DNA from 3 places in the Lentzea sp. NPDC037011 genome. Region 1 is predicted to be linked to each of the others. Evidence: riboswitches for the same ligand, from Rfam matches in the RefSeq annotation. Region 1 holds a riboswitch; each other region holds the start of a gene.
What was found. A riboswitch is a leader RNA that binds a small molecule or an ion and turns the genes downstream of it on or off. The one in region 1 is predicted to bind S-adenosylmethionine.

Region 1 (10,396 bases):
GGAGAACCAGAAGGTCGAGTTCGAGGTCGGTCAGGGCCAGAAGGGCCCGCAGGCCCAGCAGGTCCGCCCGATCTAGTCTTCGGCGCAGGTGAAGGCCACCTCAGGGCGCTGAGGTGGCCTTCGTCATGCCTGGGCGTGAAGTACCCGTTTGGCGCTCGCCGGTACCCTCAGTAACTCGTGCGGGCGTATCGACGTCCGCCGGAAGTCAGAGGAGTGACGTGGCAGCCACCGACGAGGCACGACGGCTGGCGCTGGTCGCGGCGAACGCAGCGGCCGACAAGAAGGCGCACGACGTGACGGTGCTCGACGTCTCCGACCAGCTCGTGATCACCGATGTGTTCGTGATCGCGTCCGCTCCCAACGAGCGGCAGGTCGGAGCGATCGTCGACAACATCGAGGAGAAGCTGCGGGAGGCCGGCACGAAGCCGGTGCGCCGCGAAGGGGCCCGCGAGGGCCGGTGGGTGCTGCTGGACTTCGTGGACGTCGTCGTGCACGTGCAGCACACCGAGGAGCGCAGCTTCTACGGCCTGGAGCGGCTGTGGAAGGACTGCCCGCGCATCGAGTTCGAAGCGGACGTCCCCGCCGACACCGCGGCCGAGCAGGGGTAGCCGATGGCCCTGAGCCGGCTCGTGCTGTGGCGGCACGGCGAGACCGACTACAACGCGACCGGCCGCCTGCAGGGCCACCTGGACTCGGCGCTCACCGAGACCGGCCTCAACCAGGCGCGCTTCGCCGTTCCGGTGCTCGCCGGCTTCGAACCGGAGGTCGTGGTCGCCTCCGATCTGCAACGTGCGCGCGACACGGCGCGTGTGTTCACCACGTCCGCGGACGTGCCGTTGCGCATCGACGCGCGGCTGCGCGAGACGCACCTGGGCAAGTGGCAGGGGCTGACCACGGCCGAGGTGGACCAGGAGTGGCCGGGTGCGGTCACCGTGTGGCGCACCGACCCCACCTACACGCCGCCGGACGGTGAGTCGCGGGTCGAGGTCGCCGAGCGGGCCATCAAGGTCGTGCAGGAGGTCGACGCGGAGTTCTCCGAGACCGTCCTGCTGTGCGCGCACGGCGGCCTGATCAGCGCGTTGACCGGGCGGCTGCTCGAACTGCCGGTGGAGAACTGGTCGCAGCTCGGCGGCATCTCGAACTGCCACTGGACCGTGTTCACCCGGCGCAACGACCGGTGGCGGCTGTCGTCGTACAACGCGGGCACCACGCGTTGAGACTGCTCGTCCTGGGCGACTCGCTGTCGTTCTTCGGACCGTCCGGGCCGTTGCCCGCCGATCATCCGCGGCTGTGGCACAACCTCTGTGCCGCGGCCCTGGGCGGGTCGGCGGAGCTGGCCGCGGGGTTCGGGTGGACGGCGCGGGACGCCTGGTGGGCGTTGACGGGTGATCCGCGGATCTGGTCGTTGCTGCCGTCCACGGACGTGCTGATCTTCGCGGTCGGCAGCATGGACACGCTGCCGTCGCCGCTGCCGACCTATCTGCGCGAAGGGCTGCGTTATGTGCGGCCTGACTGGTTGCGACGGTGGGTGCGCGCGCGTTACATCGCCGCGCAGCCACTGTTGGCGCCGTATGCGCGCGTTGCCCTGCCTCCGGCGCTGACGGCTCGTTATCTGCGCGACTCGCTGCAGTCGGTGCGCAATCTCCAGTACAAGATGCCCGCGATCGGGATGGTGCCGTCAGTGCACCGGGCCGAGTCGTACGGGTTCGTGCACTCCGGGCACGCGGCTGCGGTGCGGGCCGTGCGCGGGTGGGCCGCACGTGCGGAGGTGCCCCTGCTGGACCTGCCCGCGGTGATCGGTCCGCACGTCCGTTCGGGTGCGGGCAACCCCGATGGGATGCACTGGGGCTGGGAGGGGCACGAGCTGGTGGGCGCGGCCATGGCCGCGCTCATCTCGTCCGTGGCGGTCAATCACACGGAGGAGTGAGGGCCGTAGGCTCGTCGCTCGTGCGCATCTCCATCGTCACCGACTCCACGGCGTATCTGCCCGAGGGGTTCGCGCAGCGCCATTCGATCACCGTGGTGCCGTTGCACGTCGCGGTGGACGGTGCCGGGCGTCTCGACGGCGTCGACTTCGGCCCGGCCGAGCTCGCCGCCGCGCTGGCGGAGCACCGCCGGGTGACCACGTCGCGTCCGACACCGGGCGAGATGGCCGACGTGTACCGGGACGTGTTGTCGTCGTCCGACGCGATCGTGTCCGTTCATCTCTCACGCGAGCTCTCGGGGACGTGGGAGGCAGCACGGCTCGCGGCGGATGAGATCGACCCGTCCCGCATCCGCGTGGTCGACTCGCGGTCGACGGGCATGGGGCTCGGGTTCGCCGTCCTGCGCGCGTGCGCCGCTGTCGGTGCCGGACATTCGCACGCCGAGGTCGAGGACGCCGCGTCCACCGCGGCCGCCGGGACCCGGATGTTCTTCTGCGTCGAAACCCTGGACCACCTGCGTCGCGGCGGCCGGATCGGTGCGGCCGCGGCCCTGGTGGGCACCGCGCTGGCCGTGAAGCCGCTGCTGCACGTCGACGACGGCCGGATCGTGCCGCTGGAGAAGGTGCGCACGATGAGCCGGGCGGTGGCCCGACTGGTGGACCTCGCCGCGGCGGCGGCCGGCGACGGCCCGGTGGGACTGGCCGTGCACCACCTCGCAGCCCCGGAACGCGCCGCAGAACTGGCCACCCACCTGGACGAACGCCTCCCCGGCTCGACCGGGTGCGTGATCTCGGAGGTCGGCGCGGTGATCGGCGCGCACACGGGCCCCGGCGTCCTCGGCGTGGTGGTCCTGCCAGGAGGACCGGACATCCTCCCACACACCCCCGACAATCCCGGTTCCCCGAGCAGCGAGTGATCGCGACCTGTCCACAACCCGCGAGTAACCCACAGCCCGGCACTTCCCCCGCACCCCCCACCCCTCCCACTCCGTAACTTCGACCCCATGCTCCCCCGCCCCCACCAGGACGACACCCCGGCCGACCGCCTGGAAGCACTGGCCGCCAAGGTCCGCGCCGACCCGACCCTCGTCCACGCGAACTCCGCCGACTCCACTGAACACGGCCACCCCCGCCGCTTCCGGCTGCCCCGCCTGCCCCGCCGCGGCCTGCTCGCCTTCGGCATCGCCGTCGCCTGCACGGTCATCGGCCTGTCCACCTGGCTGCAACGCCCCACCGCCGAGTCCGCACCGGACCTGGCCCTGGTCAGCACCAGCGCCCCGGCCCCCGAACTGGTCGTGAACGTGATCGGCGAGGTCGCCACCCCCGGCCTCGTCACCGCCACCTCCGGCGCCCGCGTCGCCGACGCCCTGCGCCTGGCCGGCGGCATCCACCCCGGCACCGACCTCCACGGCCTCAACCTGGCCCGCAAACTGACCGACGGCGAACAGATCGCGGTCGGCATCCCACCCCCACCCGAGGCCGTGCACCCGGCCAAGCTGAACCTGAACACCGCCTCGGCCACCGACCTCGACTCCCTGCCCGGAGTAGGCCCGGTCACCGCCCAGCGCATCGTCGACCACCGCACCCGCAAGGGCCCGTTCGCCTCCGTCGACGAACTCCGCGACGTGGAAGGCATCGGCGACACCAAGCTCGCGAAACTCGCCGACCTGGTCCACACCTGACCCCCAGCGCTTCCACCCGCTGGCCCAACTCGCTGGCCCGCTCACCCCGGACGCCGTGCTCCCACAGCCATCCCGCTGACCTCGCCCGCCCCTGGCTGCCCGCACCTCGTCCCCGCTGACGGCCCGCACCCGAGGCCCGGCGCTCGACACCTCGCCCCACCGCGCCCTGCCCACCGCGCCCTGCCCACCGCGCCCTGCCCACCGCGCCCTGCCCACCGCGCCCTGCCCACCGCGCCCGCGTCCCACTCACGCCCGCGTCCCACCCGCGCCCGCGTCCCACTCACGCCCGCGTCCCACCCGCGCCCGCGTCCCACTCACGCCCGCGCTCCACCCCACGCCCGCGCCCGTGCCCGACGCCGCGCGTTCCACAGCCCACCTCGCACTCGCCGAGAGGAACTCCCATGCCTTGCATCGTCGCCATGCCCGCACCCGACCTCATCTGGCACCAGTCCACCCGCCCCGGCCGCCTGTACTCCGGCCTCCTGCGCACCCCGTTCGTCACCGTCCGCGAGTTCTCCCCGAACGGCCTCCCACACCGCCGAGCCCGCACCCGCACAACAACCAGCCGTGCCCCTGCCACCACGCCCCGGCCTCCCACCGCCTCGCCCCGCCCTCCCACAGCCGCCTCCCGGTCTCCCACGGCCGCACCTCGATCTCCTGCCCCCGCGCCCCGGTCCTCCACCATCGCGGCGCGACCTCCCACACCCGAGCCCCGCAGACACCCAGCCCACGACCACCCCCTAATCCCCGCAACCGCCGCTGTATGGGCAACCGCCCTGGCCGCCCTGTTCCTGACCCGCCACACGGCAGTCCTCATCGGACTGACCACAGGAACAGCCGCCCTGCTCGCCCAACGCCGAGCCTGGCGCCGCCGAGCTTGGTGCTCCAACCGCCGCGCACTCGCCACCCTCCTCACCGACCCCACCCCAAGCGCCCCGACAGCGAAGGCCCGACCATGCCTCGCAGACACCCGGTAACCCACGACTACCGCTTGGTCCCCGCAGCCACCGCGGTGTGGGCAACGGCCCTGTCCGGCCTCTACCTGAGCTGGCAGGCCGCAGTCCTCATCGGACTGTCCGCCGGCGCAGTCGGCCTGATCGCCTGGCACCGGGCGTGGTGGCCCAAGGCGGGCGCGATCGCCCTCGTGCTCGCCGGCCCGATCGCCGGTGCCTGGGTCGGCAGCCACGTCCTGCGCGCCGAGACCCACCCGCTCCGCCTGGCCGCCGACGAGGGCCGCACGACCACGGTGACCGCGGAGCTGAGCACAAGACCGCGTGGCATCCGGGCCGCGGGGTTCGGCGGGCACCAGGCCGGGGTGGACCACGTCGTCGTCACCGCGACGGCGAACGGGGCCACCGTCGTCATCCTCGCGCCGGCCGCGCAGTGGCGTGATCTGCTGCCCGGTCAGCGGGTCACGGTGAAGGGCTCGCTCGCGCCGCCGAGACCGGGCGACCTCACCTCCGCCCTGCTCCGGGTCCGCGGGCCGCCTGCGGACGTGCAGCCGCCACCGGCCTGGCAGCGCTGGGCCGACCACCTCCGCGACGGCCTGAGCAGGGCCAGCGCCACCCTCGGCGAGGAGGAGGCGGGACTGCTGCCCGCGCTGGTGGTGGGCGACACCGAGCACATGGTGCCGCGCATCGTCGACGAGTTCCGAACGGCGGGACTGGCGCACCTGCTCGCGGTGAGCGGCGCGAACCTGGCCATCGTCTGCGGTGCGGTCTACCTGCTGCTGCGGAAGACCGGTCCGCGCAAGGCGGCGGTGGGTGCGTTGGTGGCACTCCTCGGGTTCGTGGCCCTGGCCGGTCCCGAGCCGAGCGTGCTGCGGGCCGCGGTGATGGGTGCCGTCGCGTTGCTGGCGCTGTTCATCGGCCGCGAACGGTCAGCGCTGCCGTCGTTGGCAACGACGGTGCTCGTCCTGGTGCTCGTCGATCCGGCGCTGGGAGCCGATCCCGGGTTCGCGTTGTCCGTGACGGCCACGGCGGCGTTGGTGCTCGTGGCACCGAGATGGGCACGCAGGCTGAAAGAACGCGGTGTGCCGCAAGGGTTCGCCGAAGCGCTTGCTGTGCCCGCAGTCGCCAGCCTCGCGACGGCTCCGCTCGTGGTCGGGTTGTCGGGGCAGATCAGCCTCGTGTCGGTGCTCGCGAACCTGGCCGTCGCACCGGTGGTGGCGCCCGCGACGGTGCTGGGTGTGGTGGCAGCGGTCATCGCGCCGCTGTTCCCACCGGCCGCCGAGGTGGTGGTGCACGTGGCCGGGCCGGCCGTGACGTGGCTGGTCCTGGTCGGGCGGCACGCGGCGACGGTGCCGGGTGCGTCGCTGAGCTGGCCGGAGGGCTGGGTCGGCGGGCTTGCGCTGGCGGTGGTCACGGCGATCGTCTTCCTGTTGTTGCGCAACAAGAAGACGCGGGTGCTGACGGTCGCGCTCCTCGTCGGCGGCTTCGTGGCGCTGGTGCCGATGCGGACCATCGCGCCGATGTGGCCACCGGCCGGCTGGAAGGTCGTGAGCTGCGACGTCGGCCAAGGCGACGCGCTCGTGCTGGCCACCGCGGAGGCCGACCGCGCGGTTGTGGTCGACACCGGGCCCGACCCCGGCGCGATCGACCGGTGCCTGAGGACGTTGGGGATCACGCGGATCCCGCTGATCGTGCTGTCGCACCTGCACGCCGACCACATCGGCGGTCTGCAGGCGGTGCTCGCCGGGCGTGCCGTGGGCGCGGTGGCGGTGGGACCGCTCAAGGAGCCGGCGTGGGCGTGGAAGGAGGTCAACGAGCAGGCGCGCGCGAACGGCGTGCGGGTGCTGGAACCGAAGGCGGGTGAGCGGTTCGCCTGGCCGGGACTGGAACTGGAGGTGCTGGGCCCGCGGCGGCAACCGGTCGTCGCTGAGACGAACACGGTCGTGAACGACTACTCGCTCGTACTGCGGGCCACCACACCCGCGGGCCGGGTGCTGCTCACCGGTGACGTCGAACTGGCCGGCCAGGCCGCGTTGCTGGGGGAGCGGGACCTGGGGGCCGAGGTGCTCAAGGTGCCCCACCACGGCTCGCGCTCCTCGTTGCCCGCGTTCCTGGAACGCGTGCGACCGCGGGTCGCACTGGTGAGCGTCGGCACCGGCAACCGCTACGGGCACCCGAGCCCGCAGGTGATCGACGCGCTGCGGGCGGGTGGCGCCCTGGTGTTGCGCACGGACAAGGACGGCGACCTGGCGGTGTTGCCAGGAAGCCGAGTCGTACGAAGGAAAAGGAGAAGGAAGATGGACCAGGTCTGGATCAGGCTCCACAACGCGCGCTACCCGATCCCTGGTGGCACGCCCGGTTTCGCCTGGGCGATGTGGCAGCCCGGTTACCCCGCCACCCAGTGGCCGCACGACGAACTGAAGCCCGACTTCGCCTACTACCTCTGCGAAACACTGGAGGACGGCAGCCGCGCCATCACCTACCGCGCCCGCGCCACGCACGTGCTGCCACCCACGGAGGCCGCCGACGCGGACGCCGCCTACGACCTCGTCGCCGAGCACGTGTTCGACGACGGCATGCGCATCGCCCCGGACGTCTGGCACGAGTACCACTACAACGCCCTCAAAGCAGAAGCCCCGTGGCCGCAACGGATCGTGGCCTGGCGCGCCGAGGTGGAACCGGTCGGCCCGCACGTTCGCGACGAGCTGCGCCGCTTCCCGCGCACGGGCTGGACGAAGTCGGCCGCGATCACCCTCTGACGCTCACCGCGTGAAACGACGCGGTCCGGGGACGCGGACGTCCCCGGACCGGGAGGAGGTGATCTGCTGAACGAACGACCTAGCCCAGTGCCTTGAGCACGGCCTCGGCCGACGGCGGCACAGTGGCGCGCGGGCCGATCGTGTCGCCGAGGGCGTCGAGGGTCTTGAGGCCGTCACCGGTGATCAGCAGGACGGTCTCGCCGTCGGGGTCGAGCTGGCCCGTCTCGATCAGCTTCTTCGCCGTCGCCACGGTCACGCCGCCGGCGGTCTCGGCGAAGATGCCCTCGGTGCGGGCGAGGAGCTTGATGCCCTCGACGACCTCTTCGTCGGTCACGTCCTCGATGGCGCCGTTGGTGCGGCGGACCGTGTCGAGCACGTACGGGCCGTCGGCGGGGGCACCGATCGCCAGCGAGCGGGCGATGGTGTCGGGGCGGACCGGGCGGATGACGTCGTGGCCGTCCTTGAAGGCGGTGGACACGGGCGAGCAGCCGGTGGCTTGGGCGCCGAACACGCGGTACGGGGAGGCCTCGACGAGGTCGAGCTGGCCGAGCTCGCGGAAGGCCTTGTCGATCTTGGTGAGCTGGGAGCCGGAGGCGACCGGCACGACGATCTGGTCGGGCAGGCGCCAGCCGAGCTGCTCGGCGACCTCGTAGCCGAGGGTCTTGGAGCCCTCCGCGTAGTACGGGCGGACGTTGACGTTCACGAACGCCCAGTCCTCGTGTTCGGCGGCGAGCTCCTGGGCGAGGCGGTTGACGTCGTCGTAGTTGCCGTCGACGGCGATCAGGGCGCCCTCGTAGACGGCGCTCATGAGGATCTTGGCGCGTTCCAGGGAGGAGGGGACCAGTACGACGGACTCCCAGCCGGCGCGGGCGGCGGCCGCAGCGACGGCGTTGGCGAGGTTGCCGGTGGAAGGGCAGGCCAGGACCTTGAAGCCAAGCTCGCGGGCGGCGGCCAGTGCCACGCCGACCACGCGGTCCTTGAAGGAGTGGGTGGGGTTGCCGGTGTCGTCCTTCACCCAGACCTTGCGGACGCCCAGTGCCTTCGCGAGGCGGTCGGCCTCGACCAGGCGGGTGCCGCCGGGGTCGGTGTTCGGGTGCTGCTCCACAGTGGACGGAACGGGCAGAAGGCCGCGGTAGCGCCAGATCGAGCGGGGGCCGGCCTCGATGTCCTCGCGCCGCACCTTGCCGAAGTCGTAGGCCACTTCCAGCGGCCCGAAACACTCGAGACAGGCGTATTCCGGAGCGAGAGGGGTCTCATTTCCGCACTCACGGCACAGCAGCGCGCGGGCGGGGCCGAGGTCGAACTTGGTGCTCGTGGGCACAGTGACAGCAGTCATCGCGAGGTATCTCCTCATCTTTCCCGCGAAATCGAACGGGTCGGAATTGGCACCGTGATCGTCTGCGCATAGCGCTGACGCCGGTTGCCGGGGCTTCTTCGGGCCGGTCCCTCTGCCCCTCTGGATGAGCGGTGTTCAGTTGTGGCCACCAACGTACGGCACGTCTCCGCCGCTCGGCCACAAACGTCCACGATTCGGGACGTGGGAGGATGCGGAGCGTGAGCGCACCGGAGTCACTGCACCTCGTCGTCGGCGAGGAGGAGTTGCTGGTCGAACGCGCAGTTCGCGCGGCACTCGAGGCCGCGCGCGCGGTCGACGCGTCGGCCGACCTGACCCGCGTTCAGGTGAGCGATCTCACGCCGCCGGAGCTCGCCGAGCTGGTGAGCCCGTCGCTGTTCGCCGAGGGCCGGGTGATCGTCCTGCAGAACGCGCAGGACATCAGCAAGGAGATCGCCGACACGGTGCTCTCCTACCTCAAGGCGCCCGCGGACGGGGTGACGCTCGTCGTCGTGCACACCGGTGGCGGCCGCAGCAAGGCGGCCAAGGACCTGCCCGGCCAGCTGAAGAAGGCCGGTGCGGCGGTCACCGAGTGCGGCAAGGTCACCAAGTCGGCCGAGCGCGAGGCGTTCGTGCGCAACGAGGTGCGGCAGGCAGGCGGCAAGATCGACCCCGAGGCGGTCGCGACGCTCATCGACGCCGTGGGCACGAACCTCCGCGAGCTCGCCGCGGCGGCCTCGCAGCTGGTGTCGGACACCGACGGCAAGGTGACGGTCGAGGAGATCCGCCGCTACCACCAGGGCAAGGCCGAGGTGACCGGGTTCGCCGTCGCGGAGAAGGCCGTCACCGGTGACCGTGCGGGCGCGATGGAGTCGTTGCGGTGGGCCATGCAGCTCGGTGTGCCGCACGTGCTGGTCGCCGACGCGCTGGCGGACGCGGTGCGCACGGTCGCACGCGTCTCCGCGGTGGGCCGGGCCGACCCGTTCAGCCTGGCCGGTCCGCTCGGCATGCCGCCGTGGAAGATCAAGAAAGCCCAGGCGCAGGCCCGCGGCTGGGAGCAGGCCGGTCTCGCGGACGCGATGCAGGTGGTCGCGGGGCTCAACGCCGACGTGAAGGGCGTGGCGGCCGACGCCGACTACGCGCTGGAGCGCGCCGTGCTGCGGATCGTGGCGGCACACGGCCGCCGGTAGCACCCTCGCGGCGTTCCCGCGGAACCGTCCACGCACCGGAATTGACCGTGCCGCGCCAGCTTCCGCGCGGAGCGGCGCGTCGTGAAGCCCAATGAGGTGAATGCGTGGAGCGACTCCATGGCCCTCATCCCCACCAGAACAGCGAAAAGGGCCCGCTCCACGAGGAGCGAGCCCTTCCCGACGGCTCTGAGGTGAGCGGAATCAGCCCTCGAGCTGGTTCGCGCGCAGCGCCATCGCCGACTTCTTGTTGGCGGCCTGGTTGGCGTGGATGACGCCCTTGGTGGCGGCCTTGTCGAGCTTGCGGGACGCGTCCTGCAGCAGCTCCAGGGCCTTCGCCTTGTCACCGGCCTCGGCAGCCTCGCGGAACTTGCGGATGGCCGTCTTGAGGGACGACTTGACCGACTTGTTGCGCAGGCGCGCCTTCTCGTTGGTCTTGATCCGCTTGAGCTGGGACTTGATGTTCGCCATGCGACATCACCCTTCTGTGTCGAAACCGGAGTTCGTGACGCGCTTGGTCGGCACCGGCGAGAGCCGGCTCTCCTCCACGGCGGAGCGCCG
Region 2 (10,396 bases), on a different contig from region 1:
CACGGCACGCCAGGCGAGGTTGCCGGCACCGGTGGGCACCTGGTCGGCGCCCTCGCCGTGGACCTCGACGCCGGGCTCGTCCGCGACGGCGACGGTGACCTCGTCGGCCAGGGACAGCGCCTGGAAGATGGTCACCAGGTCGTGGTAGCCGTCCGGTCGCACGTCGCCGACGGCCAGGTGCAGGTTGACCTTGGCCGGGACGCGGACCGTGACCGGAGGGGGAACGACAGCGAGCACCTCGTCAGCCTACGGGCGATCGGCGTGTGCGGACTCCTCCCCCGGTCACCACGGGCCTCAGACCGGGATGACGGAGCCGTTGAAGGTCTGCTTGATGTAGTCCTTGACCTGCTGCGACGCCAGCAGCTCGGCGAGGTCCCTGATCCGCTTGTCGTCCTTGAGCTCGCTGCGGGTGACGAGGCCGTTGGCGTTGGGGTTGCCCTCGGCCTTCTCCAGCACCAGCGCGTCGGTGGCGGGCTTGAGCTGCGCGTCGATGGCGTAGTTGCCGTTGATCACCGCGGCGTCGGTGTCCTCCAGCGAGCGCGGCAGCTGGGCCGCCTCCAGGGGCACGAACTGCAGGTTCTTCGGGTTCTCCGCGACGTCGCGGACGGTCGGCTGGTCCACGGCCTTGAGCTTGATCAGGCCGTTGGCCTCCAGCAGCTTCAGGCCGCGGGCCTCGTTGGTGGCGTCGTTGGCGACCGCGACCTTGGCGTTCTGCGGCAGCTCGTCGACCTTCTTGACCTTCTTGGAGTACAGGCCCAGCGGCTCGACGTGCACGCCCTCGACCCACTCGACCTTCGCGCCGCTCTCCTTCGTGAACGTCGCCAGGTACGGGACGGTCTGGAAGTAGTTGGCGTCGAGCGAGCCGTCGACCAGTGCCGTGTTCGGCTGGACGTAGTCGGTGAACTCGACGACCTCGATCTTCAGGCCCTTGGACGCCGCGAGGTTGTCGGCGACGTACTTGAGGATCTGCGCGTGCGGGACCGGCGAGACGCCGACCTTCAGCGTGTCCGAAGCGGACGAACCACCGGACGAGCAGGCGGACAGAGCAGTCAAACCGGTCAAAGCGGCAGCGATGAGGGCAGCACGAATGCGCATGACGTTCCTTTTGAGAATTGCTACTGGGTCAGACGGAGGCGTGCCGGCGTCGGTCCGACGCACGGGCGGCACGGGTGAAGCCGAACTGGATCACGGTGGTGAGCACGGCGAGCCACGCCACGGTGCTCCACAGGATCCGGTCGTTGAAGCGCTGGTAGCCCTCGCGGATGGCCAGGTCGCCGAGGCCACCGCCGCCGATCACGCCCGCCATGGCCGAGTAGCCGATGAGGGCGATGACCGTGACGCCGATGGCGTTGATGAGCGCCGGCAACGACTCGCGGATGAGCACGCTGCGCACGATCCTGAGCGTCGAGGCACCGGTCGTGATCGCGGCCTCGACCACGGTCACGTGCACCTCGGACAGGATGTTCTGCACGAGCCGCCCGACGAACGGGATCGCTCCCACGGCCAGCGGCACGATGACCGCCGTGCTGCCGATGGACCCGCCGACGATCAGGCGGGTCACGGACGTGAGGGCGACGAGCAGCACGATGAACGGCATCGAGCGGCCCAGGTCGGTGACGAAGCTGAGGGCCCTGTGCACCGCGGCGTTCGGCCGCAGCCCGCCCTTGGCGGTGAGCTGCAGCCAGACCCCGACGGGAACTCCGAGAACTGTGGCGATCACGGTGGAGACGCCGACCATGTACAGCGTCTCCCCGGTGGCCTCGACGAGGTAGCTCACCACGTCGGACCAGGGTGTTGCAGACCTCACGCAGCTACTCCCTGCGGCCCCTTCAGGGACCTCTGAACCGCGCCGCCGGCCTCACCGATCCACTCCAGCGCCGAGTCGGACCGCTCGCCGTTCAGGCCGAGGCGGAACCGCGCGACGGGGGTCTCGCCGAGGCGGGTGAGCCCGCCACCGACGATGTTCAGCTCGACGCCGAACCGGTGCGCGGCCTCGGGCAGCAGCGCGCCGACCGCGGCGAACCCGACGAGCACGACGTCCGCGACGCGGTCGTAGGCGTTCTCGTTGATCGGGTTCAGGTCGACGGCGGGCAGCAGCGCGGAGCTCGTGCGGCTGGCGGCGTTGTTGACGAGGTCGAGCACCTTGCCGTGCTCGACGACCTGGCCCTGCTCCAGGACCGCGACGTCATCGCAGATCTTGCGGACCACACCCATGTCGTGCGTGACGACGAGGACGGTCACACCCAGCTCTGCGCGCGCACGGTCGAGCACCGCCAGCACGGACCCGGTGGTCTCCGGGTCGAGTGCGCTGGTGGGCTCGTCGGCCAGCAGGACGGACGGGTTGGCGGCGAGGGCGCGCGCAACGGCGATGCGCTGGCGCTGCCCGCCGGAGAGCTGGTCGGGGTACGCGGCGGCCTTGTCGGTGAGCCCGACGAGGTCCAGCAACTCGCCCACGCGGGTGCGCCGCTGCGGTCCCGGCACGCCGGCGGACTCCAGCGGCAACGCGATGTTGCCGGCCGCGGTCCGCTGCCGCAGCAGCGAGTCCCCTTGCGGCACAACGCCGATCTGCCGGCGGGCGGCACGCAGCGCCGAGCCGTCGAGCGAGGTGATGTCGGTGCCGTCGACGCGGATCGCACCCGAGTCGGGGCGCTCCAGCAGTGCGACGCAGCGGGCCAGCGTGGACTTGCCGGCGCCGCTCGGGCCGACGACGCCGAGCACGGTGCCGGCCTGGACGTCGAGGGTGACGCCGTTCAGCGCGTTGACACCCTGGAAGGACTTGGTGAGGTTTTCGACAGTGATCACTTCTGCTCCACGGCTGCGCGCGACGGCGCACGCTCCCGTTGTGCGGGGGTGCGCGGTCGAAGTTCTGCTCAGGTGTGTGCGCCACTCAGCGACCGAGTGCGCGTCAAAGGACTTTGAGAAGGCGCCTTAGACGAGGTGGCGACGACATGCAGAAGCGGTGCGACGGCACTGGTCGACGACTCGACGGCGCGTCAGCATTCGCGAGGTACCCACGTGATCCTCCATCGGTCCTGGCGTTAGCACCTGCCCGCATCCAGCGGGTGGTTGCTGCGACGTCGTAGAGCCAGGTCTCTCAGTCGCTCCGGATGGCAGTTAGCAGTCAACCGGACGGACGTTCGGTTGCGCAAGCCAGATTCGGATTCGTTCGACAGATCACACTGTTGGCCGAAGGATCGCCGGATCAGACCTCGGCGATCCGGACAAAGTCGATCACGCTCAACTGCTCGCCCCTGACCTGGGGATCGATGCCCGCTTCGGCCAGCAGTTCGTCGACGTGCGGCGTGTAGCTCTTGAGGGCGGCCCTGAGGGTCTTGCGGCGTTGCGCGAAGGCCGTGTCGACGATCTTGAACAGCTTGTTCTTGTCCACTGTGGACAACAGCTTTTCGTGGCGCTGGAAGGCAACCAGCCCGGAGTCGACGTTGGGCGCGGGCCAGAAGACGTTGCGCCCGACCGACCCCGCCTTGCGCGCGTCGGCGTACCAGGCGAGCTTCACGCTGGGCACCCCGTAGACCTTGCTGCCGGGCTTCGCCGCCATCCGGTCGGCGACCTCCGCCTGGACCATGACGAGCCCCTTGCGCAGGCTCGGCAGCTCGTGCAGGAGGTGCAGCACCACGGGCACCGCGACGTTGTACGGCAGGTTGGCGACGATCGCGGTCGGTTGTACCGGCAGGTCCTCTTGGGTGACTTTCATGGCGTCCTTGAGGACCACGTGGAGCTTGCCGGCGTTGGCCGGGTCGTGCTCCTGGACCGTCTGGGGCAGCCGGTGCGCCAACGGCGGGTCGATCTCGACCGCGACCACCTCAGCGGCTGCCGGGAGGAGCGCGAGGGTCAGCGAGCCCAGGCCGGGGCCGACCTCCAGGACGACGTCCTCGTCGGTCAGACCGGCGGCGGCGACGATCTTGCGGACCGTGTTGGGGTCGTGCACGAAGTTCTGGCCCAGCTTCTTGGTCGGGCGGATGCCCAGCTCTTCGGCTAGACGGCGGACTTCGGCGGGTCCCAACAGGCTCACCGGGGCATTGTCTCAGGTCACTCACCAAAGACCTCAGGTTGCCCACCGAAGACCTCAAGTTACCCACCGAAGACCTCAAGTTACCCACCGAAGACCCCCGCCCCCCTGCTGCGTCGAGTGCACGCGGGGAGCTTTCGTACTCACCTGGAGTACGAAAGGTCCCCGCGTGCGGTCAAGCAGAGCGGAGGGATGGGTGGGGAGGCGGGGTTACGGCAGGCCGAGCTTCGCGCGGCAGCCGGGCCACGCGGAGTACGTGCCGCCACGGCCGTCGCGGAGCTTGGTGGCGATGGCGATCTGCTGTTCGCGGGTCGCCTGGTGCGGCAGGGCCGCGTAGGCGGTGCCGCCGTAGGCCGCCCAGGTGCTCGCGTTGAACTGGAGGCCGCCGTAGTAGCCGTTGCCGGTGTTGATGGCCCAGTTGCCGCCGGCCTCGCACTTGGCCAGGCGGTCCCACACCTCGCCGTCGGGGAGGGGCTTGGTGCCGACCGCGATCTTCTTCGGCTTCGGCTCCTTGGTGACCTTGCCGCCGATCTTCTCGCGGTTGATCTCCTTGCCGTTCTTCACCGTCACGCGGTAGGTGGAGATCTGCTCGCCGGCCTCGCCGGGCTCCAGGACCTTCTGCTGACCCTGGTTCAGGGTCGGGTCGTTGGTCTTCTCGACGGGCGGGGCGACCGGCTCGTTCACGTTGATGACCGTGACGCCGGTGCGGGAGATGTAGACCTCGGCGCCGGAGGCCAGGCGCACGTCGGTGCCGGCCTGGACCGCGTCCTCGGGACCGAGGGTGAGGTTCTCGCTCTTCAGCAGCTCGTCGACGGTGACGGCGGTGGTCTGGACCTCGCGGACCGGGTTCGCGCCGTCGAAGAGCTTGACGACCTTGCGGGTCTTCACCTCGAGGTTCATGCCGTCGAGGGGGACCTCGGAGCCGGTGGGCGCGGAGAACCACGAGCCGTCGACCGGGACGCCGAGCTGCTTGGCGGCCTCCTCGACGGTGACCGAGCGGACCCAGTCCTCACGGGACTGGCCGTCGACGCTCATCTTGAGCAGGCGGCCGCGGTCGAGGGTGATCTTGCCGCCGTCGGAGATCGGGGCGTTGAGCGACGGGGACAGCGCGTCGTGCTCGCCGACCCTGATGCCCTCCTCCGCGAGGACCTCGCCGACCGTGCCCTCGTAGGAGTGGACGGTCGAGGTGATGCCGTCGATGTCCACGGCCACGGACTTGTCCATCGCCATCGCGGTCACGCCACCGCCGGAGATGGAGACCAGAACCGCGGCGACCGCGCCCTTGAGGAAGCGGCGCTTCCAGGACGAGACGGCCGTGACGAGGAGCTGCGGGTCCTCCTTCTCCTCTTCCTCCGTGGGGAGGACGAGGGGCGGCATGATCGTCGTCTCGGCGTTGATGAGCCGGATCAGCTCGTCGACGTCGACGTTCGCCGTCGCGAGGAGCTCGTCGGCGTCAGGGCCGAGCACCTCGAGCACGTCCGCGGGCGAGATCGTCAGCGCACCGGCGGGGAAGCTCGGGTGGGGGTCGGCCACCGCGACCGCGGTGTTCCCGACCGGCGTGAACCAGTCGGTGTCCTCGTTGAAGTCGTACGGAGCGGCAGTTCTGTCGCTACCAGACAAGGGTCGATACCTCCATTGCGGAAGCTCCGAGGCCACCGCACAGTTGGCGTTGACAAGATCATTCGAGTTGCAGCTCGAAGGTTCCCGGCAACTCCTCCTACGTGGTCTCGCTGCTTCGCGCTTCCGGCTTGGGACCCGCCCCGACTGCGGGCGTGCTCCGAACCGACAGGGTCGGTTCAGGTGGCACGGTCACGGGACAGTAACGGGGCAGCCGACGTTGCGCAAACACCCCCACCGATGTTGTGACCTCAGTCACCCGTAGAGGTAGGAACCCTTTGCTCCGTTCGTCTCAAGTCGCATCTCAGTGGCCAAGCCCGAAGACTCGTTGAGCAGTACGGGTGACGGCGGCAGCGAGTTCAGAAAGATCTTCGCCACGCAGGGTGGCCAAGGCCCGAACTGTGTAATTCACACAATAGGGTTCGTTCGGCCGCCCCCGGAACGGGTGGGGCGTCAGGAAAGGCGCGTCCGTCTCGACGAGCAGCTGATCCTGCGGCACCAGCCGGGCCGCCTCCTGCAGGGCACGGGAGTTCTTGAACGTCACCGGGCCCGCGAACGACAGCACGTACCCCGCGTCCACGCACCGGCGCGCGAAGTCCGCGTCACCGGAGAAGCAGTGGAAGACCACTGTGGACGGTGCGCCCTCGGCGTCGAGCACCTTGAGGACGTCCTCGTGCGCGTCCCGGTCGTGGATCATCAACGGCTTCCCGACGCGCTTGGAAAGGTCGATGTGCCAACGGAAAGCGTCTTGCTGCGCGGCCGGCGGCGAGTAGTCCCAGTAGTAGTCGAGACCGGTCTCGCCGATCGCCACGACGCGGTCGAACCGGGCCAGCCGCTCCAGCTCGGCCTTCTCCGCGTCGCCGAACGCGGCGGTGCGGGTCGGGTGGACCGCCACGGCCGCGTAGACCCGCGGGTCCCAGGTGGACGCCTCCGCGGCCCACTGCGCGGACTTCAGGTCGTCCGCGACCGTCACCACGTGCGAGACGCCGGCGGCCTCCGCCCGGTCCAGCAGCACGGCCACGTCGGCGGCGTCGACGGCACCGCACGCGTCGAGGTGGGTGTGGGCGTCGACCACCGGCACCGGAAGGGCTTCCGGCACCGGCGGTCGTTCCCGCTTCTCCGCCACTAGTCGGTGACGATCGGGGCCCACTCGGGCCCGGTCTCGCCCAGCTTCGGGTCGAGCTTCGCGAACAGCGGCGAGGGCTTCTGCAGCGGCCGGCCGACCTCGATCGGCGTCGACTCCCACTTCGCCTGCTCGCCCGCGTAGTCACCGGTCAGCACCGGGTACGAGCGGTCGGGCACGTCGAGGTCGGTGACCTCGTCCATCGACGGCTGCGCGGCCCACACGCCCGTGCCGCCCAGCGCCTCGTGCACCTGCTGCGCCGAGTGCGGCAGGAACGGCGTCATGAGCGTGTTCGCGTCCTGCACGACCTGCAACGCCGTGTGCAGCACGGAGTCGCGGCGGTCCGGGTCGTCCTTGAGCTTCCACGGCTCCTGGTCGGACAGGTACTTGTTCGCCAGCGAGATCACGCGCATGGCCTCGCCGGAGGCCTGCTTGAACCGCGAGCGGCGCAGGTGCGCGCCGACTGTGTCGAACGCCGCCTTCGACTGGCGCAGCAGCTCGTGGTCGGCGTCGGTCAGCGCGGTCGCCTTCGGGATGGCGCCGACGTTCTTGTGCGCCATGGAGATCGAGCGGTTGACCAGGTTGCCCCACTCGTTCGCCAGCTCGAAGTTGGTCCGGCGGACGAACTCCTCCCAGGTGAAGTCGGTGTCCTGGTTCTCGGGACCCGCGACGGAGATGAAGTACCGCAGCGCGTCCGGCCCGAACTCCTTGAGGAAGTCGCCGACGTAGATCACGGTGCCGCGCGAGGTGGAGAACTTCGAGCCGCTCATCGTCAGGTACTCCGACGACACGACCTCGGTCGGCAGGTTCAGCGTGCCGAACCGGCCGGGCTCGCCGCCCTTGTCGCCCGCGCCGTTCTGGCCCAGCAGCAGCGACGGCCAGATGAGCGAGTGGAAGACGATGTTGTCCTTGCCCATGAAGTAGTAGCCCTGGGCGTCACCGGTCCAGAACTCCTTCCAGGCGTCGGGGTTCCCAGTGCGCCGTGCCCACTCGACGGACGCGCTCAGGTAGCCGATGACGGCGTCGAACCACACGTAGAACCGCTTCATCGGCTGGTCGCTCCACCCGTCGAGCGGGATCGGCACACCCCAGTCGAGGTCGCGGGTGATGGCGCGCGGCCGCAGGTCCTTGATCAGGTTCTGCGAGAACTTGAGCACGTTCGGGCGCCACTCGGACCGCGTGCCCATCCACGAGCCCAGCGACTCGATGAACGAGGGCAGGTCGAGGAACAGGTGCTCCGTCTCGACGAACTTGGGCGTCTCGCCGTTGATCCGCGAGCGCGGGTTCTTCAGGTCGATCGGGTCGAGCTGGTTGCCGCAGTTGTCGCACTGGTCGCCGCGCGCGCCGTCGTAGCCGCAGATCGGGCAGGTGCCCTCGATGAAGCGGTCGGGCAGCGTCCGGCCGGTCGACGGGCTGATGGCGCCCATCTCGACCTTGGGGATGACGTAGCCGTTCTTCCACAGCGCGGAGAACAGGTCCTGCACCACCTGGTAGTGGTTGCCGGTGGTGGTGCGGGTGAAGAGGTCGTAGGACAGGCCGAGGCCCTGCAGGTCGGAGGCGATGACGCGGTTGTACTTGTCGGCGAGCTCGCGGGCCGTCAGGCCCTCCTTCTCGGCCTGCACCTGGATGGGCGTGCCGTGCTCGTCCGTGCCGCTGACCATGAGCACCCGGTGTCCGGACATTCGCATGTAGCGGGAGAAGACGTCGGACGGGACACCGAAACCGGAGACGTGACCGATGTGCCTGGGGCCGTTGGCATAAGGCCAGGCCACCGCGGTCAGTACGGAGGCACTCATGTGCATAGCCTACGGAGGCGGTGCCAGCCGCTTTTCACTGCATGGGAGGTCGGTTTGTCCGCGACCAGGATGCTGGTGCTCGGCGTGGTCAAGCTCGTCGGCGAGGCGCACGGCTACCAGGTGCGCCGTGAGCTGCAGTCGTGGTCGGCGGAGTCTTGGGCGAACGTGCAGCCAGGTTCGATCTACCACGCGCTGAAGTCGCTGGCCAAGGACGGACTGCTGGAACCGGTCGGCACCGAGTCCCGCGAGGGCCCCGCCCGCACCTCCTACCGGATCACGCCGTCCGGTGAGCACGAGCTGGACGACCTCCTCGCGCACGCGCTCGCGAACCCGGCCGCCGGCAACGACGAGGTGTCCGCGGGCGTCGCGATGCTCACCCTCGTCCCGCGCAAGCAGGCCGTCGTGCTGCTGAAGAACCGCCTCGCAGGCTTGGAGGGGCAGCTCACCCCGACCCGGCACGGCATCACCTCGATGCCGGAGATGGGCAAGCCGGCGCACGTCAGCGAGCTGTTTCGACTGTGGCTCGTCCACCTCGAAGGTCAGGTCCGGTGGACTCGGGAGCTGATCGAACGCCTGGAGGCCGGTGCGTACGAACTTCGGGACTAGTCAAACTTGAATAGTCCCGACTAGCCTCTGGTCAAACTTGACTAGAGGGGGTTCCGGCATGATCAAGGCACGCGGCCTCGCACGCCGCTTCACCACGAAGGCCGGTCCGGTGGACGCGGTGCGCGGCGTCGACATCGACGTCGCCGAGGGCGAGCTCGTCGGGTTCCTCGGACCCAACGGCGCCGGCAAGTCGACGACGCTGCGCATGCTCACGACACTGCTGCGGCCCACGGCGGGCGAAGCGCTCGTCGCCGGGCACGACCTGCTCACCGACCCGGCGGGCGTGCGCCGCAACATCGGCTACGTCGGCCAGAAGCCCGGCGCGGGCCTGGACCAGCGGGTCGCCGACGAGCTGGAGCTCCAGGCCCGGTTCTACGGCCTCTCCCGGCACGACGCCCGCAGGAAGGTCGCCGGCCTGCTCGAACGGTTCGACCTGACCGGGCTGGAGCAGCGCGGCGTAGGCACGCTCTCGGGCGGCCAGCAGCGCAGACTCGACCTCGCGATGGGCATGCTGCACGACCCGCGGCTGCTGTTCCTCGACGAACCGTCCACCGCGCTCGACCCGCAGAGCCGCCGCAACCTGTGGGACCACATCCGGCAGCTCAGGGCCGACGGCGTGACGGTCTTCCTGACCACCCACTACCTCGACGAGGCCGACCACCTCAGCGACCGGCTGCTCGTCATCGACCAGGGCGCGATCGTCGCCGAGGGGTCGCCGGACGAGCTGAAGCACCGCGTCTCCGGCGACCTGGTCGTGCTCGGCACGCCGCAGGCCGCGCTGGTCGCGACCAAGTTCGCCGACGCCGCCGTGGACGGCGAGGAGGTCAGCTTCCGCATCCCGAACGGCGACCGCGCGCTGCCGTCGTTGCTGAAGGACCTCGACAACATCGGTGTCGAGCTGCACTCCGTCCAGGTGCACCGGCCGACGCTCGACGACGTGTTCCTGACCATGACCGGCCGCTCACTGCGGGAGGACAGCAATGCTGCGTGACACCTGGCTCGTGTTCTGGCGGGTGATGCTGCCCGTGCTGCGCAACCCCGTGGCGGTGGTCTTCGGCATCGCCCAGCCGTTGCTCTACCTCGGGCTCTTCGGGCCGTTGCTGGGCGAGGGCGGCTGGCAGTGGTTCGTGCCGGGCCTGCTGGTGCAGATGGCGTTGTTCGGCACGGCCTACGCGGGCTTCTCGCTGCTGCCGGAGGTGCGCACGGGCGTGATGGAACGCCTGCGGG
Region 3 (10,396 bases), on a different contig from region 1:
GGCGGTCACACGGTGTTCGTGCTGCCGGACACGACGGACCTCACCCAGGTGCGGTGGAGCGTGCGCCCCGAGGTCGACGTCAACACCCTCGTGTGGACCGTCGAGGACTGACCCCTCGCAGGCGCCTCGCGCGTTGTTGGTAGTAGAAAAGTGCCTGTTGATGTTGAGTTGGCGGTACTTGCAGACGCCGTTGGAGCCAGGGGCTGAGGCGGCTTGGACGGAGCGAGCGGGGATTGGTGACCTGCTCAGGACAGCACCGTCAACGCCGCCGCGTGCACGCCCGGTGCGGCAGCCAGGTATTCGCGGGTCGTCAGCTTCCACGGCGTGCCGTCGAGGTCGGTGACGACACCGCCCGCCTCTTGCACGAGCAGCACACCGGCGGCGTGCGCGCGCACGTTGTCGTACTGCCAGTGCAGGTCCATCCGCCCGGCGGCGACCTGGGCGAGCTGGTGGGTCACCGGCACGGAGATCCGCACGTACAGGGCCTCCTTCGCCATCGCGCTGCAGGAGGCGCCGACCCGGTCGGCCATCTCCGGCCCCTGCCCCGGCTGGGCCTGCCCGGTCCCGGCCAGCGCACCGTCCAGCGAGGTCTTCGCGGACACGCGCAGCCGCACCCCGTTGAGGAACGCGCCCTCGCCCTCGGCCGCGGTGAACATCTCGTCGAACAATGGGAAGTACACGGCGGCCAGCACCGGGCGGCCGTCGCGGACGAGGCTCACGCCGATGTTCCAGTCGGTCATGCCGTGGACGGCGTTCATGTTGCCGCCCACCGGGTCGACGAGCCACCACTCGCCCGGCTCCAGCGGGCCGGAGCCGTGCTCGTCGTCGAGCCAGCGCGCCTGCGGCCGGATCGCGGCGAGCTCGGGGCGCAGCAGGTCGACGACGGCCGCGTCGTTGGCGCGCACGCCGGCGACGACCGCGTCGAGGTCTGCGGCGCGCGACTCCGGCGAGTAGCGCTTGAGCATCCGGGCTCCTGCGCGGCGAACGGCCGCGACGAGTTCCGCGTTCACGGTTCCTCCATACGATGTCTGTTCATGCAAGCGGATCTGAACCTGCTGACCGTGCTCGACGCCCTGCTCGAGGAGGGCAGCGTGATGGGCGCGGCCGAACGGCTGCACCTGTCGTCACCCGCGGTCAGCCGCACGCTGGGGCGGATCAGGAAGGTCACCGGAGACGACATCCTGGTGCGCACCGGTCATTCGATGACGCCGACGCCGTACGCGCTCGGGATCGCCGACGAGGTGCACCGGCTGGTGCGCCAGGCCAACGCCGTGCTGGCACCGAGTCGTGCGCTCGACCTGGCCCAACTGGACCGCACGTTCACCGTGCGGTGCCACGACGCGCTGGCCTCGTCACTGGTGCCGGCGCTGGTCGCCCGGGTCGCGGAACGGGCACCCGGTGTGCGGTTGCGGGTGCTCGCCGAGCACTCCGGTGACACCGACGACCTGCGGCACGGCCGGGTCGACCTGGAGCTCGGCGGCGGCGCACCGGCGTTGCCGGAGTTCCGGTCGGAGACGCTCGGCCACGACCCGCTGGCCGTCGCGCTGCGCCCGGACCACCCGTGCGCGGGCGGGCTCGACCTCCCGGCGTACGCGGCACACCCGCACGTCGTGGTGTCCCGCCGCGGCCGGCTCACCGCGCCGATCGACGACCTGTTGGCAGCGGAAGGCTTGCAGCGCAGGGTGATCGCGACGGTGGCGACCGTCCACTCCGCACTGCAGATCGCGGTCGCGAGCCACGCGCTGGTCACCACCACGGCGATCCTGTGCCGCCCGCTGATCGAGGCGTTCGGGCTCGTCACCCTGCCGTTGCCGGTCGAGTCGCCGCCGGCACCGGTGAACTGCAACTGGCACCAGCGCTACGACTCCGACCTCGCCCACGCGTGGTTGCGCGAGCAGGTGCGGGCGTCATTCGCCGAGGTGGTCCAGCGGTAGCGCGACGGCACCGGCGAACCGCGGCGACTCGGCCTCGTCGAGCATCGCCGCGGCCACGGTCTCGCGGCTGACCTGAGCGGTGAGGTCGAACGGCGGCGCGGCGTCCAGCCCGACCGTGCGCCGCTCGGCGCTGAGCGGCCCGTCGGAGAGCACACCGGCGTGGAAGACCGTGCCACCGGCGGCGAGGACGGTCTCGTCGGCCGCCACCTTGTCGGCGATCCGGTCGCCGAGGAACTTCTCCAGCACACGGCCACCATCACCGGCGGCCGCGCGCGACGGGCCGGTGCCGTACGCGCCGAGCCAGATGACCCGTTCCGGTCCGGCGGCGACGACGGCCTTCGCACCGTCGAGCAGGACACCGGGCCGGTCCGTGCCGAGGCCGGAGAGGACGACGGTGCCCCCGGCGACGGCGAGGCTCGCCGGGTCGGCCACGTCACCCGCGACCTTGCGCAGGTCCGGGTGGTCGAGCGCGATCTTGCCGGGATCGCGGGCGATCGCCGTGACCGCGTGGCCGCGGGCCAGGGCCTGCCGGGTGAGGGCGAGGCCGGTGCGGCCGGAGGCGGCTAGGACGGTGAGGTTCATGCCGAGAACGCTATGAGCGGCACCGATCAACATCAAATGAAACGTCGTCAACCGGTGATTTACCCAGACGCAATCGGCCTGCGGTCAGCCTTCCTCGCGCAGCTGCTCCAGGGACGCGGCGAGGTCCGCCGGGTACTCGGAGGTGTAGGTGACCCACTCGCCCGTGCCGGGGTGGTGGAACCCGAGCTGGCGCGCGTGCAGCCACTGCCGCGCCACGCCGAGCCGCTTGGCCAGCGTGGGGTCCGCGCCGTAGGTCAGGTCGCCCACGCACGGGTGGTGCAGCGCCGAGAAGTGCACGCGGATCTGGTGCGTGCGGCCGGTCTCCAGGTGCACCTCGACGAACGACGCCGCGCGGAACGCCTCGATCACCTCGTAGTGGGTGATCGACGGCTTGCCGGAGTTCATCACGGCGAACTTGTAGTCGTGCTTGGGGTGCCGGTCGATCGGCGCGTCGATGGTGCCCTTGATCGGGTCCGGGTGGCCCTGGACGATCGCGTGGTAGACCTTGTCGACGGTCCGCTCCTTGAACGCGTGCTTGAGCGCCGAGTACGCCGACTCGGACTTCGCGACGACCATCACGCCGGTGGTGCCGACGTCGAGGCGGTGCACGACGCCCTGGCGCTCCGCGGCACCCGAGGTCGCGACCCGGTGACCGGCGGCGGCGAGACCGCCCACGACGGTCGGGCCGGTCCAGCCCGGCGAGGGGTGCACGGCCACGCCGACGGGCTTGTCCACGACGATGATGTCGTCGTCCTCGTGGATCACGACCAGGCCCTCGACCGGGATGGCCTGCACGGTCACCGGCTGCGGCGGGGCCGGCAGGGTGATCTCCAGCATCGCGCCGGCCGTGAGCCGGTCGGACTTGCCCACGACCCGGCCGTCGATCAGCACGTCGTCGGCGTCGGCGATGGCGGCCACCGCGGTGCGGGACAGGCCCAGCAGCTTCGCGAGGCCCGCGTCGACGCGCATGCCGTCCAGACCGTCGGGAATGGGCAGCGTTCGGTATCCGCTCACGCGTCGATCTTCTCCTTGTGAACCGTCCCGTCGTAGTCGTGCTGCAGCAGCGCCAAGACGATGATCGTCGCGCCACCGCAGACGATCGCCATGTCGGCGACGTTGAACACCGGCCACACCTGGCCGAACGGGTCGAACAACGACAGGAAGTCCACCACGTGGCCGCGCATCGGGCCGGGCGCGCGGAACAGCCGGTCGGCGAGGTTGCCGACGGCGCCGCCGAGCACCAGCCCGAGACCGACCGCCCAGGGCGTCGAGCGCAGGTCGCGCGCGATCCAGGTGATGAAACCGACGACCCCGAACGCGATCAGCGCGAGGATCCACGTCCACCCCTCGGCCAGCCCGAAGGCGGCACCGGGATTGCGGACGAACGTCAGGTGCAGCAGCCCGCCGAACAGCTGGATCGGCTCTGACCGCTCCAGGAACGCCACGGAGAGGACTTTCGTGAGGACGTCCAGCGCCAGCACACCGGCGGCCAGCACCGCGAGGTAGGTGGTCCGCGGCTCCGGCAGCGAGCCGGTGATCGAGAACTCGGGTTCGGCGTCCGGCTCGGAGACCGTCAGCGCCCGCTCGGGCTGCTCGGTCTCGCGCCGGTCCTCGGCCTCGGCGGTCACCACAGGCGCGACCTGCGGTTCCGCGACCGGTTCCGGCGCGCTGGGCTGCTCCTCGGCAGTCTCGTCAGCGGCCTTCGCCGGGGCCTTGGACTCGTCACTCACCAGGTCATTGTCCACTACCTGGACTACGCGAGGAACGGCGGCAGGGTTCGGCTGTCGTCCTCGGCCACCCAGCGGCCGTCGCGCTGCGCGTAGGTCCACTTCGGACCTTCGGTGACGAGAGTGCGCAGCGCGGCCACCAAACGGTCCACGTGCTCGGCCGTCGTCCCGAGACCGATCGACGCGCGCACGGCGCGGTCTTCGTGCGAACCGGCCTTCTTCACCAGACGTCCCACGACCACATGGGCGCAGAACGCGCCGTCACGCACGCCGACGCCGTACTCGGCCGACAGCGCCGCCGCGAGGAAGCCCGCGTCGAAGCCGGGGACCGTGAAGCTCACGACGCCCACGCGGTCGACGTCGGTGAGGATCGAGAGCTCGCGCAGGCCGGGGATGGCGCGCAGGCCGTCCCGCAGCCGCTGCAGCAGCTCCTGCTCGTGCGCGATCGTCTGCTCCCAGTGCCGCGACAGGATCTCGCAGGCCGCGGCCAGCGCGTGCACGCCGATGACGTTCGGGCTGCCCGCCTCGTGCCGCTCCGGCACCGCGGACCACGCGACGCCGAGCCGGTCGCCGTGGTCGGTCACCTTCGCCGTGGCGCCGCCGCCCACCAGGTAGGGCTGGGCCTGCTGCAACCAGTCGGACCGGCCGACGAGCACACCGGCGCCGAACGGCGCGTAGATCTTGTGGCCGGAGAACGCCAGGTAGTCCACGCCCAGCTCACGGGCGTCGATCGGGCGGTGCGGGGCGAGCTGCGCGGCGTCGAGCGCGATGCGGGCGCCGTGCCTGCGGGCGACCTTCGCGAGCTCGGCGACCGGCCACAGCTCCCCCGTGACGTTGGACGCCCCGGTGACGATCACGAGCCGAGGACCGACCGGGGCGGCGGCCAACGCCCGGTCCAGCGCGACGAGTGCCGCGCCGGACGAGGAAGGAGTGGAGATGCGCTGCACGTTCGGCCCGCGCCAGGGCAGCAGCGCGGCGTGGTGCTCGCTGTCGAACAGCACGACCGCGGTGCCCTTGGGCACGCTGCGGGCCAGCAGGTTCAGCGCGTCAGTGGTGTTGCGGGTGAAGACGACGGCATCGGTGGAACGCGCACCCACGAACCGCCGGACGCGGTCACGCGCCTGCTCGTAGACGCGGGTCGACACCTGGGAGGCGAAGCCGGCGCCGCGGTGCACGCTCGCGTACCAGGGCAGCAGCTCGTCGACGGCGTCGCGCACCTCCCGCAGGCAGGGGGCGGAGGCGGCGTGGTCGAGGTTGGCGTAGGTGACGCGCTCTCCGGTCACCAGCGGGACGCGCAGGTCGGAACCGACGACGGAGGGAACCTTGGTGGTGGTGTCCGGGGTGATCGCGAGCGTCATCGAGCTGCCTCCTGGGCCGGGGGGCCTTCTCGGAGGCCCGCGCTTGACCGGCGCCCTGCGCGCCGGACCAGGTCCTCACCAAGGGCACCCCACCGCGGTTGGAGGGTTGCCGGCCAGCAAGCTTGGGCTTGACGCTGGCTCTCATGACCTGCCGACGACGTTAGCGGGCGCGTCACGATCCGTCGACACCTGATCACATCGTGAGAAGCGTCGGGGACCGACTATTCGCCGGTCTCGCCCTTCCACCGCGCGTAACGACCGGCCCGGTCCACGGCGCGAACCCGCCGTTCGGTGGCGTCGCGCGCCTCTTCTGTGGTCACGATGAGCAACTGGTCGCCGGTCTGCAGCCGGGTCGTCGGAAGTGGCGTGAAGCTCTTGCCCGAGCGCACCACGAGGCTCACCGTGGCGCCGGTGGGCATGCGCAGCTCGGTCATGTAGACGCCGTGCAGCTTCGACCCGCGCTGGATGTGCACCTGCAGCAGCTCGGCGCCGAGCTCGTCCAGCGGCGAGGAGTCGACCTGGACCTCCTGCGGCTCGCTCGCGTTGACCAGCCCGAGCCGCCGCGCGAGGAACGGCAGCGTCGTGCCCTGCACCACCGTGAGGACGATGACCAGCAGGAACACCGCGTCGACCAGCTCGCGCGCACCCTCGACGCCCTGGATGAGCGGGATCAGCGCGAACACGATCGGCACCGCGCCGCGCAGCCCCGACCAGGAGAGGAACGCCTGTTCCCGCCACGGCACCTTGAACGGCAGCAACGACAGCACCACCGACAGCGGGCGCGCCACGAACGTGAGCACCACGCCCGCGATCAGCGCGGGCACCAGCACGTCGAGCAGCCGGGACGGCGAGGCGTAGAGGCCGAGCAGGACGAACAGGCCGATCTGGGCCAGCCAGCCGAGCCCCTCGGCGAACGACAGGGTGTCGGCGCGGTGCGGCAGCCGGGCGTTGCCCAGGACCAGCGCGGCGACGTAGGTGGCGAGGAAACCGGACGCGTGCGCCAGGTCGCCCGCGGTGTAGGCGATCACGCAGACGGCGACGGTGGCGAGCGGGTAGAGGCCGGTGGCGGGCAGGGCCGCGTGCCGCAGTCCCGTGCCGCCCAGCCAGCCGAGCGCGACGCCGATCAGCGCGCCCGCTCCCAGCTCGTAGAGCACCAGCAGCGGTGCCGTCCACGAGATCTGGTCGGACGAGGCGAGCAGCACGACCGCGATGTAGACGGGCGCGTCGTTGAGGCCGGACTCCAGTTCGAGCGCGCCGGTGAGCCGTGCCCCCACCCCCAGCGACCGCAGGACGCTGAACACGGCCGCCGCGTCCGTGGACGACAGCACCGCACCCCAGAGCAGCGCCATCCGCCAGTCGAGGCCCAGCAGGTGGTGCAGCGCGGTTCCGGTGATGGCGACGCTCACCGCAACGGCCACTGTGGACAGTGCGACGCCCAGCCAGAGCGAGGTCTTGACCGCGTGCCACCGGGTCGTCAGGCCGCCCTCGGTCAGGATCAGCACCAGCGCGGCGATCCCGAGGGACTGGGTGAGGCCGGCGTCGTCGAAGTCGATGCCGAGCACCGACTCGCCCAGGAGCACGCCGATGCCCAGGTACAGCAGGAGTGAGGGCAGCCCGAGGCGGATCGACACCCGGACCGCGATCACGGAGATCAGCAGGACCGCGGCACCGACGCCCAGGACAACCGTGACATCACCCACCCGGACCATTCTGGTTGATCACCACCGAGTTGAACTAATCCGACGCGAAACCGACCTTCGCCCCTAGCGCGGCTCATGCACGGCAGAGCATGTTGATCAGTGGCTCAATCCCTACCCTGCACGGAGTTGAACCATGAGGATCCTGATCGCGCTGGCGGCCGCCCTGACGGTGGCCGGAACCGCGCCGGCGCAAGCGGCCGCTCCGGCGGTCCTGGCAGCACCCGACATCAGCGTCGCGAACGTCCAGGCGCACCTGAACCAGCTCCAGTCGATCGCCACCGCCAACGGCGGCAACCGCGCCCACGGCAGGCCCGGTTACCTGGCCTCGGTGAACTGGGTGAAGGGCAAGCTGGACGCGGCCGGCTTCACCACCCGCGTCCAGTCGTTCACCAGCAACGGCGCCACCGGCTACAACCTGATCGCGGACTACCCCGGCGGCGACGCGAACAACGTCGTGATGCTCGGCGGTCACCTCGACAGCGTCAGCGCCGGTCCCGGCATCAACGACAACGGCACCGGTTCCGCCTCGATCCTGGAGGTCGCCCTCCAGGTGAAGGCCACCGGGTTCGCTCCCACCAAGCACCTGCGCTTCGCCTGGTGGGGCGCGGAGGAGCTCGGCCTGGTCGGTTCCACGTACTACGTGAACTCGCTGTCGACGACCGAGCGTTCGAAGATCAAGACCTACCTGAACTTCGACATGACCGGCTCGCCGAACCCCGGCTACTTCGTCTACAGCGCGTCCGGCCAGCCCTCCGGCTCCCTCGCGCTGCAGCAGCGGCTGCAGGCCGGGTTCTCCTCGATCGGCGTCCAGACCGAGCTGACCAGCGTCGGCGGCCGGTCCGACCACGCCGCGTTCGCCCGCGCCGGCATCCCGGTCGGTGGCACGTTCACCGGCGCCGAGGGCATCAAGACCTCGGCCCAGGCGCAGAAGTGGGGCGGCTCCTCCGGTGTCGCGTTCGACCGGTGCTACCACCGGTCCTGCGACACCTCGGCCAACGTCAACGCGACCGCGTTGGACCGCAACGCGGACGTGATCGCCTACACCCTGTGGGCGACGGCGGCCTGATCGCGTTCTGAACACCCGCACGGCCGCACCGGGTCCTGCCCCGGTGCGGCCGTGCGGCGTTGTGGCCCGGTTCCAGTGCACTCCTGCTGCATTTGCCCCTGTTCGTGGCGGCGCCCGACCGCGATCATGGGCCGGTGACCGGGGTGGGGGCGCAACGGGTTTTCATCAGCTACTCACGGCGGGAGTTCCACTTCGCCGAGGAGGCGGCGGCCGTGCTGGGGGCGCGGGTCGGCCTCGACCCGTGGCTCGACGTGCAGCGGCTGCGGCCGGGCACGGACTGGGCCGCGGCGCTGGACGAGGGCCTGGAGCAGGCCGACGCGCTGCTGTTGCTGGTGTCGCCGGCCGCGCTCGCCTCCGCGTACGTGCGCCACGAGTGGACGCGCGCGCTGGAGCGCGGCATTCCCGTGCACCTCGGTGTGGTCGAGGCCGCCGTGCTGCCGCAGGAGCTCGCCGGTCTGCCGGTGCACGACCTGCGCACCCGGTTCTGGGACCGGACCGCCGGGCTCGCGGTCGCCATCGCGTCCGGACGGGCGGAACCCGGTGGCAGCGCGCCACTTCCGAGCCGGTGGGGGTGGCCGCGGATGCCGGTGCCGGTGCTCGCGGTGTTCCTGCTGCTGGTGGTGACGACCGCCGTCCTCGGGTGGGCGTTCGCGCTGCTGGCGGTGACGGACGTGCGGATCACCGGGCTCACGTTCGACCCGTTCGGCGGCACCGGGTGGACCCGGCAGAGCGCGTTGCTCGCGTTGCGGCAGAAGTACTGGCTGACGATGCTGTTCCTGTTCACGGGCTTGACGGCGATGGTGTTCGCGGCGCTGACCGGGGTGGTCCTCGCGGGCGCCGGTCTGCCGCGGCGGCGCAGCCGGTTCAGCGCGTTGCTGTTCGCGTTCACCTCCGCCGCCGGATCGGCGCTGGCGCTGGGCTACGTGGCGCAGGTGGTCGTGGGGACCGCGCCGTTGCCGGGGCTGCCCGAGAACGTGTTCCTCGACCGGTCGCTGCGTTACGAGCTGTACGCCATCCCGCCGGAGGTGGCCGGTGCGCTGGAGACGATCACCGTGCTGCTGGTCGTGGTGGTGCTGTGCGGTCTGGCGGGCACGGCCCTGGTGCTCCGCTCCCGTGTCCTGCGGCTGTGGCTGCCGACCGGCTCGGGCACCCGCCGCACCCGCCTGCCGCCCATGACCCGCGCCGAGCACCGCGAGCTCCTGGCGGGCTGGCCCGCCTACCACGAGGCACTTCCTGCGGACCGGAAGGGCCGCAACCCCTGGCTGGTCCTCACCCAGTTCCTGGCGCAGCGCGGCGTCCCGTCCGAGTCGCGGGACGGGCCGTCCGTCGGGGTGCGGTGCCTCGCGCCCGCCGACGAGCCGGTCGCCGACGAGATCAGGGCGGCCTGCCTGCGCGCGGGCCTGACCAAGTCCTCCTCGCCCCGGTGGACCCTGGTGCTGGTCAGCGCGCAGGTCCCGTGGGAGGAGGCGGCCGAGGCGATCCGCTCGCTCGGGCCCGGCGCGATCGGCGTGCTGCTGGACCCGCTCGCGTTGCCCGCCGACGACGAGGACCTGCGCCGTCACCAGTGGCTCGACTTCCGCGAACGCCGCTCCGACACCCTGCTGTTCCTGCTGTCGTCGTTGCGCTCACCGGCCGCGGCCGCCGTCGAGGACGGCATGGCACCGACCCCGCTCGTCCCCAACCGGTTCCTCGCGCCGCCGGAGGTCCGCGCGTTCCTGCAGTACGGCCGCACCCTGCCCGCGTTCGCCGCGGCTTTCGCGGTGGTGTACCTGGCCTTCCACCCGTCGGCCTGGCAGTCGGCCGTGCTGTGCGCCCTGGCGGCGCTGCTGGTCTGGCGCCACACCGCCCTGAACCGCGGGGTGGTGACGCGGCGGTGCACCGCGACCGCCTTCCGCCGCGGTTACTGGTCGGCCTGGCTGCTCTTCGCGCTGTGGACCGGCGTGGCGGTGTCACTGCTGTGGACCCCGGTCGACGGCGTCCAGCCCGGCCGCGGCAACCCCGCGGTCCTGTACCCGATCGCGCTGGTGCT

Region 2: another riboswitch for S-adenosylmethionine. It lies ahead of ACZ7CH_RS17370 (methionine ABC transporter ATP-binding protein); the one in region 1 lies ahead of thrC (threonine synthase).
Region 3: another riboswitch for S-adenosylmethionine. It lies ahead of ACZ7CH_RS33095 (aminotransferase class V-fold PLP-dependent enzyme); the one in region 1 lies ahead of thrC (threonine synthase).

The regions. Positions count from the first base shown of each region.
Region 1 covers NZ_JBVJRT010000016.1:112,877-123,272, forward strand. The annotation lists gene cspE (transcription antiterminator/RNA stability regulator CspE) at 1-76, shown strand, start outside; gene rsfS (ribosome silencing factor) at 219-608, shown strand; gene ACZ7CH_RS36640 (histidine phosphatase family protein) at 612-1,217, shown strand; gene octT (diglucosylglycerate octanoyltransferase) at 1,214-1,927, shown strand; gene ACZ7CH_RS36650 (DegV family protein) at 1,948-2,841, shown strand; gene ACZ7CH_RS36655 (ComEA family DNA-binding protein) at 2,929-3,606, shown strand; gene ACZ7CH_RS36660 (DNA internalization-related competence protein ComEC/Rec2) at 4,562-7,315, shown strand; gene thrC (threonine synthase) at 7,395-8,651, opposite strand; SAM riboswitch class I at 8,663-8,782, opposite strand; gene holA (DNA polymerase III subunit delta) at 8,861-9,838, shown strand; gene rpsT (30S ribosomal protein S20) at 10,040-10,306, opposite strand.
Region 2 covers NZ_JBVJRT010000005.1:377,312-387,707, reverse strand. The annotation lists gene ACZ7CH_RS17385 (4-(cytidine 5'-diphospho)-2-C-methyl-D-erythritol kinase) at 1-237, opposite strand, end outside; gene ACZ7CH_RS17380 (MetQ/NlpA family ABC transporter substrate-binding protein) at 295-1,095, opposite strand; gene ACZ7CH_RS17375 (methionine ABC transporter permease) at 1,124-1,807, opposite strand; gene ACZ7CH_RS17370 (methionine ABC transporter ATP-binding protein) at 1,804-2,802, opposite strand; SAM riboswitch class I at 3,021-3,114, opposite strand; gene rsmA (16S rRNA (adenine(1518)-N(6)/adenine(1519)-N(6))-dimethyltransferase RsmA) at 3,203-4,024, opposite strand; gene ACZ7CH_RS17360 (transglycosylase family protein) at 4,238-5,647, opposite strand; gene ACZ7CH_RS17355 (TatD family hydrolase) at 5,949-6,743, opposite strand; gene metG (methionine--tRNA ligase) at 6,770-8,563, opposite strand; gene ACZ7CH_RS17345 (PadR family transcriptional regulator) at 8,618-9,169, shown strand; gene ACZ7CH_RS17340 (ATP-binding cassette domain-containing protein) at 9,228-10,160, shown strand; gene ACZ7CH_RS17335 (ABC transporter permease) at 10,150-10,396, shown strand, end outside.
Region 3 covers NZ_JBVJRT010000012.1:238,054-248,449, forward strand. The annotation lists gene ACZ7CH_RS33065 (AsnC family protein) at 1-111, shown strand, start outside; gene ACZ7CH_RS33070 (inositol monophosphatase family protein) at 246-1,010, opposite strand; gene ACZ7CH_RS33075 (LysR family transcriptional regulator) at 1,035-1,934, shown strand; gene ACZ7CH_RS33080 (NAD(P)-dependent oxidoreductase) at 1,908-2,516, opposite strand; gene ACZ7CH_RS33085 (RluA family pseudouridine synthase) at 2,601-3,485, opposite strand; gene lspA (signal peptidase II) at 3,527-4,246, opposite strand; gene ACZ7CH_RS33095 (aminotransferase class V-fold PLP-dependent enzyme) at 4,270-5,601, opposite strand; SAM riboswitch class IV at 5,636-5,750, opposite strand; gene ACZ7CH_RS33100 (potassium/proton antiporter) at 5,823-7,301, opposite strand; gene ACZ7CH_RS33105 (M28 family metallopeptidase) at 7,435-8,367, shown strand; gene ACZ7CH_RS33110 (TIR domain-containing protein) at 8,502-10,396, shown strand, end outside.